Regions from separate parts of the Rothia sp. HSID18067 genome, predicted to be linked through region 2. Evidence: riboswitches for the same ligand, from Rfam matches in the RefSeq annotation. Region 2 holds a riboswitch; the other holds the start of a gene.
What was found. A riboswitch is a leader RNA that binds a small molecule or an ion and turns the genes downstream of it on or off. The one in region 2 is predicted to bind S-adenosylmethionine.

Region 1: another riboswitch for S-adenosylmethionine. It lies ahead of D8M23_RS10105 (methylenetetrahydrofolate reductase); the one in region 2 lies ahead of D8M23_RS07325 (ABC transporter ATP-binding protein).

The regions. Positions count from the first base shown of each region.
Region 1 is NZ_RBMF01000003.1:282,588-287,941, forward strand. Features, by position in the region: gene D8M23_RS10090 (aldo/keto reductase) at 1-328, opposite strand, end outside; gene D8M23_RS12325 (HPP family protein) at 443-997, opposite strand; gene D8M23_RS12390 (CGNR zinc finger domain-containing protein) at 1,439-1,672, shown strand; SAM riboswitch class I at 2,470-2,579, shown strand; gene D8M23_RS10105 (methylenetetrahydrofolate reductase) at 2,660-3,571, shown strand; gene metE (5-methyltetrahydropteroyltriglutamate--homocysteine S-methyltransferase) at 3,614-5,354, shown strand, end outside.
Region 2 is NZ_RBMF01000002.1:535,666-541,019, reverse strand. Features, by position in the region: gene D8M23_RS07330 (aliphatic sulfonate ABC transporter substrate-binding protein) at 1-778, opposite strand, end outside; gene D8M23_RS07325 (ABC transporter ATP-binding protein) at 891-1,712, opposite strand; SAM riboswitch class I at 1,717-1,799, opposite strand; SAM riboswitch class IV at 1,976-2,085, shown strand; gene D8M23_RS07320 (LLM class flavin-dependent oxidoreductase) at 2,190-3,617, shown strand; gene D8M23_RS07315 (YchJ family protein) at 3,754-4,191, shown strand; gene D8M23_RS07310 (hypothetical protein) at 4,248-4,889, shown strand; gene D8M23_RS07305 (hypothetical protein) at 5,003-5,354, shown strand, end outside.

The DNA.
Region 1 (5,354 bases), on a different contig from region 2:
CGCGCGCATCCCAGTCGTTGCCGTTGAGGGTACCGGTAGGGAGCCCGAATTTGGTGACGATAATCAGGTCATCACGATTGAGGTTGAGTTCGCGCATCGCGGTACCGAACATGGTTTCTGAAAGCCCGGGCTCGGCACCGTACAGGTCAGCAATATCGAAGAAGCCGATGCCCGCCTCAACTGCGGCGGCGATCACGGCGTTGGTGCCTTCCTGAGTTTGAGTGGGGGTGCCGGGGCGCCCCAGGTTGTTGCAGCCGATACCGACGGAGGGCACGACCAGCCCGGAGTTACCCAGGCGTGCAGATGCGGGAGATTCGATGCGTTCCATACGTTTACTCTACCGTGTTTGACAGTACATGGTCGCAAACATTACGCCAATAGTGTTATACAACCTACACGAGCAGGCAGGCTTTCTTCTCCTCGCAATGCAGGCACGGGACAATTACCAGATATAAGTAGGATATCGTACGGAGTTTATTGTATTAGCGGCAGCCCCTACCAATACAAGAAGTAATGCGGCTACAGCCGCCAGCCCAATAAAGAGCAAACCTGAAGACGCTGTGGTGACACCAATAATTGCTGTTGCTGCTGCTGGTGAATGTGGTGTACGGGTGAGCATCATAGCACCCAACGCTAGCCCACCAGCCAGTGCTCCCAGCCACAGGGAATTCCCGGCCATTCCAGTAAGCACTCCAACCGTTGCACTAACAGTCTGTCCTCCAATAACGTTCCGTGGCTGAGATAGTGGCAATTTCGGTGCCCCCATCACAAGTGCCATGGATGCAGCCATGGGAGGTATAAGCAGCATATATCCCGTACTGGCAGTAATCGCTGCAAGGAGCGTGAGAGCAACAACGCTTGCCAGAGTAGCAACAAAAATCGTCCGTATCTTGGGTCGTGGAGGAGCTGCACTCCGCCACCATGGATTTTCCGCTGGGTTCGATTCATCGTTTTTCACAGCCTGCTGAGACGCATAAGGGTGTTGCGAGGATGACATAAAATCTACCTTCCTAATGTAGATACCATTAGACTAACCTCATGCTAGCATAGTCTTCATGGATGGCACGACAGCATTGCGTCAGAATCGGGAGAATCCATGAAATCGCAATACATTATTGACGGCGCTATGGTACGACCGCTAGAATCCCTAGCTTCGAATTTTGCAAGCAGCAGGTATTATGACGGCAAAGAAATTATTGATCGCTTCGAAAACATAGAAACAGCACAGGGATGGATAAACACAATGTCCCGAGAGCTTAGTATATGGTCACCATTTCAGATCAATGAGAAAGATTTAACGGTCTTTCAACAGTTGAGGGAACGTATTATTTCCTTATATTCAGCACGTATAGACGAAAATGAAGATGCCGTCAAGGATACATTATCTGCACTTACACATTCTTTAAAACCTCAAATCCATCATCTATCCGTTATCCAGATGGTGAACAGTCTAAACTCTAAGCATTCTATAGACACTCCCAACCAGTTAGTCGCGCTTATATCAGTTTCTGGTGCATTGACAATAGCGGGAGAGACAGGCGACAGGCTCCGTAAGTGCCATGCTCCTCATTGCGTCCTGTTCTACACACAGAACCACTCCAAACAACGCTGGTGCAGTAGTACCTGTGGAAACAGGTCCCGAGTAAGTCGGCACTATCAAAACCATAAATGAAATATTAATGAGAGAAACAATAATAAGGCTATTCTGTTGTTAGTTTTTGATTTACCCAACCTGCGAATAGAGTGGCTAAGTTAAAGCCAGGTAAGCTCCCTCTTTTTATCCCTCCACCCAGCGGACGCATAAAAACGTACTCAGACTATGTAATACAGCCCATCCTGCGCAATAAAATTTTCAAACTCGCGGGCACATTCCTCGCATTCACCCAACCCCAATGCCGATGTATCCGTCCGAACGCTCAGCACTCATAAAGAATAAATTCTTACGTTACTGAGAGGGTAAATCGTATGGAGAAGAAAAATTACTTGGAGCTAATAGCTCAAGATGACGTGCTGAAAAAGCCTCAATACCCAATGCTGATTTCCTCAGAGTAAAACCGGAAGCAGATAAAGGAGGGCCCCGACATATGCGCATATCCTGTGAACCTGCAGATTCACGGGTAGAGGCGGTCGGGGGACTCTTACGTACAGTTTACACAACATGTTTTCTCAGAACAATAGGTTTTCCTTGCAGAATGCCTTCTCCCTCTCGCCGCCGCGTCACCTCCTCTGCACTCTTCGCGGGCAGATAGTTTTGTGACGAGCAGATAACATTCCGCTATCTGCTCGTCGACATATTATCTACTCGCGGCCAAATCAGGTGGAGGTTTCAACGCGCTAGTCCGACCTGCCGCGAACCCGTATGACGTATTGTTTCGCCGCATCCCACAATATTAAGCGGTTATGACCGTGCGACGACATGTGCCGACATATTCTTGCTGGCACCGCGCATCCTGCCTAAAGTAGGAGTGTTATCTATCCAGAGCGACCGAGAGATCTGGCTCTTCGACGTCGCAGCAACCTCGCCAGCCTCCACCCCACGGGGTGGGCGGACAAGGTGCTCCCGCCAGAACCGATAGAAGTGAATTCCCTTCGCATTGTGCATAAAGAATTCGGCGTACCTTCGGGCACGCTTCTATCGGGTGAACACGAAGGAATGAAAATGACGACAGTTCACCCGGCTCTCTCCTACGAGCTGTATCCGCCGCGGTCGCACGCAAGCTGCGATTCCCTGCTCAAAACCATTACCGAGCTTGAGCAAACCAACCCGGATTACGTTTCCGTCACCTATTCGGGCGATGCGCAGCGCCGCCAAAAGACGCTGGCTCTGCTCGATCACCTGGTGCATGAAACCTCGCTGAACCCGCTGGCGCATCTCATCTGCGTGGGGCATTCCGTGGCCGATTTGGAACGCTCAGTTCGTCTGATTCTGGGGCTTGGAGTACGCGGTTTCTTGGCGCTGCGCGGCGATATTCCGCCCGAAAACACGCGCCCGCTTGAGCTGCCTTTTGCCCGCTACCTGGTGGAGCTGATTCGCAGGGTGGAACGTGAGGATTTCGCGCATCTTGCCGCGGGGAAAGTGTCGATTGGGGTTGCGGCGTACCCGCATAAGCACCCCGAGTCTTCCTCGCTTCTTCAAGACATTGAGATTCTGCTTTCAAAGCAGCGTGCCGGGGCGGATTTCGCCATCACCCAGGTTTTCTTTGAGACCGAGCGCTATTCGGGGCTGGTGGATGCTGCGCGCCTTGCCGGGGTTCAGATGCCCATTATTCCCGGTATTATGCCCGTTACCTCGCTGACTCGGCTGACGAAGCTGTGCGAGCTTGCCGGGTTTGAAGTACCGCGCGAGCTGGCGCATCGCCTAGAAACCGCGAGCGATTCGCGCGAGCTGCACCGCATCGGCGTGGAACATGCACTCGACCAATGCCGCAAGGTGCTTGATGCTGGCGCCCCCGGCCTGCATTTCTACACATTTAACGAGCATGAGGCTGTGCTGGACGTCCTCGAAGAACTCGACGTTCCGCGCTACTCGAACCGTTTCAAACTCCCCCTAAGCGATCTTCAATACCTCTAAACTCCCCTTTTATTTGACACCCTCCCACAGTAAGGAACTAGGATGACCCACACCCCATTCCCCGCAGCAACCATCATCGGTTACCCCCGCGTGGGCCGTTTCCGCGAGCTGAAAAAAGCACAGGAAGCGTTCTGGAAAGGCAAAATCACGCAGGATGAACTGCGCCAGGCGGCCGCAGATGTGCAGCGCACCTACTATGACCGTGTGATCGAGCGCGGTCTTAGCGCCACCGATTCGTCTATCCCGGCGACTTTCTCGTACTACGATCAGGTGCTCGATGCCGTGCGCCTTTTCACCCTCGTGCCCCAGCGTCTTGCCGACGCCAAGGATGCGCGCGGCCTGCTCGATCTGCCCGGGTACTTTGCTCTAGCACGCGGCACCGAGACGCTGCCTCCGCTGGAGATGACGAAATGGTTCGACACGAACTACCACTACCTAGTGCCCGAGATCGGCCCGGATACCGAGATCACGCTGAATCTTGAGGCTATCGACGAGCAGCTTGAAGTCGCCAAGGAGCACGGGGTGACGGTACGCCCGCAGCTGGTCGGCCCGCTCACCCTGCTTCTCGGGGCAAAAGCCGAACAGGGTTCGCCCGAAGGGTTCACACCGCTGGATCGCCTGGACGATTTCGTGAAAGCCTACCGGCAGGTGCTCGCCGAACTGGCGGCACGCGGCGTGCAGTGGGTGCAGCTCGACGAACCCGGCCTGACCGTGGACCGCGACATTCCCAACGCCAAAATCGCCGAATTGGCGCGTAAAACTTACACCGCGTTGGCAGCCGAAACGAACCGCCCCGCAATCCTGGTGACAAGCCCCTACGGCAACCTGCGCGAGAACCTGCCCGCACTGTTAGACACCGGTATTGAGGCGCTGCATCTCGACCTGGTTTCCACGCTCTACGATGCCGAGGCGCTGACCGCCTTCAAAGACTCCGGCGTAACCCTGGTGGCAGGTGCCATTAACGGGCGCAATATTTGGCGCGCCGACCTGCGAGCGCTCCTGCACGCGCTCCAGAACATTAACGGCGGTGCGGTGGCGGTTGCATCCTCAACCTCGCTGCAGCATGTGCCGCACGATCTCGACCTTGAAGACCCCGCCGATGTGCCCGTAGACGGTCTGGCTTTTGCCGACCAGAAAGTCGCCGAGATCGTGACTCTTGCCCGCGGTCTTGCCGACGGTGAGTCTGCGGTTGAGGCAGAGTTGAAGACCGCCGACGAAGCGCTGGCACGTTTCACAGCGGATCCGCGTAAGCATAATGCGGCAATCCGTGAGCGTGCCGCATCCGTGAAACCGCAGGATTTTGAGCGTCCCGAGCTGAAAATCCGCCGGGATGCCCAAGCCGATCTGAATCTGCCGAAGCTGCCGACCACGACCATTGGTTCATTCCCACAGACCGGCGATATTCGCCGCCACCGTGCAGAGGCACGTGCCGGTAAAATCACGCAGCAGCAGCTTGACGAGTTCCTGCGTGAAGAGATCACCTCAGTTATTAAACTCCAGGAAGATTTGGGCCTAGATGTGCTCGTGCACGGCGAGGCCGAACGTAACGACATGGTGCAGTACTTCGCCGAAAATTTCGATGGTTTCGCCACGACGAAGCACGGCTGGGTGCAGTCCTACGGTTCACGCTGCACCCGCCCATCGGTGCTGTTTGGCGATGTGAAACGCTCAGGTGAAGGGCTGCGCGGCGAGGCCGTGACCGTGCCCTGGATTTCCTACGCCCAGTCCCTCACCGATCGTCCCGTTAAGGGCATGCTGACCGGCCCGGTGACTATTCTGGCTT
Region 2 (5,354 bases):
TGTTTTCCAGCGCCCATTTGCGTGCATACTCATACACGTTCACGATGGTTTGCGCCGCGTCCGGGTTGTCTTTGAGGAACTGCTCGGTGGCGTTGAGGAACCCGTACGTATTGAAGTCTAGGTTGCGGTAGAACAGCACGTCGTGGCTTTCGATTTCCGCGCTGGCCATAATCGGGTCGAGCCCGCTCCAGGCGTTGACCTGCCCGTTATCGAGGGCGGTCCGCCCATCGGCGTGCTGCAGGTTCTGGATGGTTACCTCTTTCGCCGCGATGCCTTCCTTCTTGAGCGCTTGGAGCAGCAGGAAGTACGGGTCGGTTCCTTTGGTGACCGCCACCGACTTACCCTTTAAATCTGATACTGCATGAATATTCGAGTTTTTGGTGGTGACCAGCGCCGACCATTCGGGCTGCGAGTACAGGTCAATCACCTTAATGGGTGAGCCGTTCGCGCGGGCCAGCAGCGCGGCAGAACCGGCGGTTGAGCCCACATCAATGTTTCCCGAACGCAGAGCCTCATTGGCTTTGTTTGACCCGGCTGATTTGACCCATTCTAGCTTTTTACCTTTTTCCTGCAGGGCCTTCTCTAGCCACCCTTTCTTTTTAATAACAAGGGAGAGCGGGTTGTAGGTGGCGTAGTCCACGGTCACGGTGTCTTTGCCTTTTGCGGCTCCCGCGCCGGGGGTTCCTGCGCCTTCTCCGGCGCATCCGGCAAGAACGGTGGTGAGGGCGCTGAAGGCCAGCAAGCCCTTAAGAGCTTCGGCTCTGGTGATGGCTGTCATGGGTAATCCTTGGGTGTCTGATGGGGTGAAGAAAACAGTAAATTGTGAATAATTATTCACTAAGAGGGGGCGCGCAGCGGCTCTGGGTGTACGCGGGAGGCTGTGCCCTGCCCTAAGCGGGAACCGGGGTGGTATCGGCTTTTTCCACGCCGAGCTCTGTCAGCAGCTCAGCCCGCAGGGCAGTTAGCTCTTTGCTGGCCCTATCACGCGGGTGAGCGTCGCTAATGGTGACTACACGTGTGATCGTTGCGGGCGCATTGGGCGCGAATTTGCCGAGCACAATCACCCGGTCTGAGAGGTACAGCGCCTCTTCCACATCGTGGGTGACCAGCAGAACCGTGGTCGGGTCTTGCCGGTGAATATCCAGCAGCAAATCCTGCATTTTAATGCGGGTCAGCGCATCCAACGCCCCAAACGGTTCGTCCAGCAGCAGCACCCCGGGTTCACGCGCCAGCGCCCTCGCCAAAGAAACCCTCTGAGCCATTCCTCCGGAGATTTCTTGGGGGCGGTGCGTGGCGTAGTCGGTGAGCCCCACCAGGCGCAGCAGCTCGCGGATGCGCTCCTGCGCTCGTGTCTTTGGGATGCCCTGCGGCAGCCCGAGCGCCACATTATCGGCGACGGTGCGCCAGGGCAGCAGGCGCGGCTCCTGAAAACCGATTGCCACCCGCTGATCAAGCCCGCTCACCGGGGTGTCGCCGATGCGCACCTGCCCGCCCGTAATGCGGTTCAGTCCGGCGGCGGCCCGCAGCAGCGTGGACTTGCCGCACCCTGAGGCACCAATGACCGAAATAATTTCTCCCGCGGCGGCGGTAAAACTCACTTCGCGAAGCACCTCGTGCGTGTTCTTGCCGGACTGTGGGAACGACTGGCTGACGGCGTCGAAAGTGATCGTCTGGGCGTTGGCGGGTAGCTGGGTGTGGTGATTCTGTGTCATGTTACTTCCATCGGTCCTGGCGTTAGCACCCGCTAGGGGTTGCTGCGACGTCGTCGAGCCAGGTCTCTCAGTCGCTCTGGATGGGTTACGCCTATAACCCTAGAGGAGCGTGCCATTGCAGCGAAAACACATGACGTACCGTGACTAACGGTGACTAAATATTGCATGATTCATGCGAAATATTACGGTGCGGAGTCACAAAAATTAATGTTCGTCATATACTGTTCACCCCCATCTGCGAGGGGATACACTCAAAACGCAAGGATTATGAGTCCCGGCGTAAAGCTCTGGCTAGCCGGGCGGCAACCCTCTCCCGTAGCGGGGTGCCCCAGATGATGATCTGGCTTCAAGGAACACGAAGCAAGTACGGCGCGAATGCGCCACCTGCACAACTTGGAACACCAAGAAGGCCACCACCTATAAGGAGGCGGCGCGCGGGGTGCAGGAACACCCTAACATTCGCGAAAGGATACGTAGATGGCTGAGCAGAAGAAGCGCATCGCAGTTAACGCATTCGACATGACCTGTGTGGGTCACCAGAGCTTCGACCTCTGGCGCCACCCCCGCTCCCGGGCTACCGAGTACAACACCATCAAATACTGGACTGACCTGGCACAGATCCTTGAGAAGGGCTTCTTCGACGGCGTATTCCTAGCCGATGTTGTGGGCATCTACGATATTTACAAGAACTCCGCCGCACCTGCTATCGAAGGCGGCGCGCAGGTGCCCGTGAACGATCCGTTCATGCAGATCTCCGCAATGGCCGCCGTAACCGAGCACCTGGGCTTCGGTGTGACCTCAGCCGTCACCTACGAGCAGCCTTACACGCTCGCACGCAAGTACGCTTCCCTTGACCACCTCACCAACGGGCGTGTGGGCTTTAACGTGGTGACCTCATACCTGCCTTCTGCTGCCGAATGTCAGGGCCTTGAAACCCAGATTGAGCACGACACCCGATACGAACTCGCCGAAGAGTTCCTGGACGTCTGCTACAAACTCTGGGAAGGCTCCTGGGAAGACGGCGCGGTCGTCAAGGATCGCGAGAAGGGCATCTACGCCGACCCCGCCAAGGTGCACCCGATTCAGCACAAGGGCAAGTACTTCAGCGTGCCCGGCGCGGGTCTGACCGAACCCAGCCCCCAACGCACCCCCGTGATTTTCCAGGCGGGCGCATCCAGCCGCGGGCAGAAATTCTCCGGCAAGCATGCCGAGGTTGTGTTTATCGGTGCGCTGCGCCCCGATCTGACCCGCATTATTACCGACCGCATTCGTGACCGCGCCGAAGAGAACGGCCGCGGCCGCGACGAAATCAAGGTTTTTGCGATGCTCTCCATCATTGTGGACGAGACCGAAGAGAAGGCGAAGGCAAAGTACGAAGAGTACCGCAAGTACGTGAACCTGGAATCTTCGCAGGCCATTATCGGCGGCTGGTCCGGCGTGGATCTTTCCCAGTTCGACGAGGACGAGGTACTCAACTATGTGAAGACCGAGTCGATTCAGTCCTTCCTCACTCCCTTCACCCTGCAGGCCAAGGATAAGCAGTGGACGCGTAAGGATATTGCCGAGCACTGCACTATCGGCGGTATGGGCGAGGTTATTGTGGGCGACCCGCAGCAGGTGGCCGATGAACTAGAACGCTGGATTGATGAAGGCGGACTGGATGGTATTAACCTGGCATACCACGTTTCACCCGGCTCCTTCGAGGACTTCATCGAGTTCGTGGTTCCTGAGCTGCAAAAGCGTGGACGCTACCGCACCTCCTACGAGGGCGAGACCCTGCGCGAAAGCCTGTTCGGTAAGGGACAGACTAAGGTTGCAGACTCGCACCCGGCCGCGAAGTACCGTGGCGCCTACGTGGGTAAGCCCTCCACGGCAGATACCCCGGCACGCGCTATCGCCAACTAAACCCGCTGCGCCTGCGCGCATGGTTGTAAAATCTTCCCTCCTGGGATGATAAAAAGAGCCTTTATTTGAATAAAGCATTAAAAGGCCGCTTTATTCGAATAAAGGCTCTTTTTCACGCATGTTTAGAATGGGGTGCATGAGCGAAACAACCCTGTACGACCCTCAAGCCCGCTGCCCCTGCACAAGCGGCGAGGTATACGGTGCCTGCTGCGGGCGGTACCTGGGCGAGTTTGCCGCATCCGGAACCCTGAACGCGCCCACACCGCTGGCCCTGATGCGCTCGCGATTTACCGCTTTCGCCCTGCACGATGCGCCCTACCTGCTGGCAAGCTGGCACCCGCATACGCGCCCCGCCGAGTTAACGTTGGATGAAATGTTGCGCTGGTACCGGCTGGATATTCTGGGCTCTTCGGGTGGTCCCTTCGATGCGGCGGGCACGGTCGAGTTCGTGGCGTACTACCGCTCAGTTCCCGGCACGTCCGCCAAAGAACGCGTGAAAGGCACCATGCACGAAAAATCTCGCTTCGAGAAAGTGCACGGCACCTGGTACTACCTGGACGGTGAGGTTGGCTAAGTTCCTCCCGACCGGGCAGTATGGCAGAAATATTCCTCTTATGGTATGTTTTTGCCATGATGTCAGTCGCGGAATATGCCCAGCACGCCGGGGTGAGCCCCCGAAGCGTGCGTGCACGCCTTGAACGAGGATCTTTGAGTGGACAAAAAATCGCCGGGCGGTGGATGGTTTCAGATAACCCGCACGAGCATCACTCCGCACATGGGCGCAAAATCTCGATGTCATCCTTCGATCAACTTGCCGCCTATCTTGACGGTAACAGTGCATCCCTTACCCCCGATGCACGCCGCCGTGCCAAAGAACGTGCACATAACCTCTCCGAACGTGGGGTAGAAGCTCTTAGGCAGTATGCAGTGCGTGCAGATGCGAAACTTCAATTCTATGCTGTGCCTTCTGCTGACCTGCATGACTTGATGGACGAACGAACATTAGCGCTTACGGGTGTCAGCCACGAATATTCGGAAATTTACGGGGCTACCGTAGAAGCATATGTGACTCCCCACAATCTCGAATCCCTGAAATTTATCTACGCACTGCGTGAAGTTCCGGCACAGGATGCCAACGTTATTCTTCGCGTAATCAAAGAGTTACCTAAGATTCGCCCCTTGCATGTTGCAGTTGATCTCCTAATTTCCAAAGACCCGAGAAGCGAGCGGGAAGCGGAACGCCTAGTGAAAGGACTCATAAGCCGTGCCTGATCAGAAAACGGTGAAAATCCCAGCCCAGGGCGCAGAGCTTGAATCCTGACTACATTGTGAGCTTCCTCAATGAAAGCCTCAAAAACTAGTCCTGTGTTTGCTATGTTTATGCCATGAGTGACGTTATCTCGCAGGAATCTTTCGACGAGCTCGCCCTCTATTTCAACGGGGGAGGGCACCTGCTTACCCCGGATGCGCGCCGCATCGCTGCTGAACGCGCCCGCATCCTCTGCGCTTGCGGGCTCGATGCGCTCCGGCAGTATACGCACCGCACAGGGATGATCGTGCACTACTATGTGGCACCCTACGATACGAGTGACCTGCTGCGAACGGGTGCAAATGCGCTCGCGCTCACCGGGGTTCGGCACGAACTTGCGGGGATGAAAACTTCTCTGATCGATGCCTATATTTTACCCAGTGACCTGGCAAAATTTGCCCCGAGTTGGGGCCTGGAACCTGCCCCTC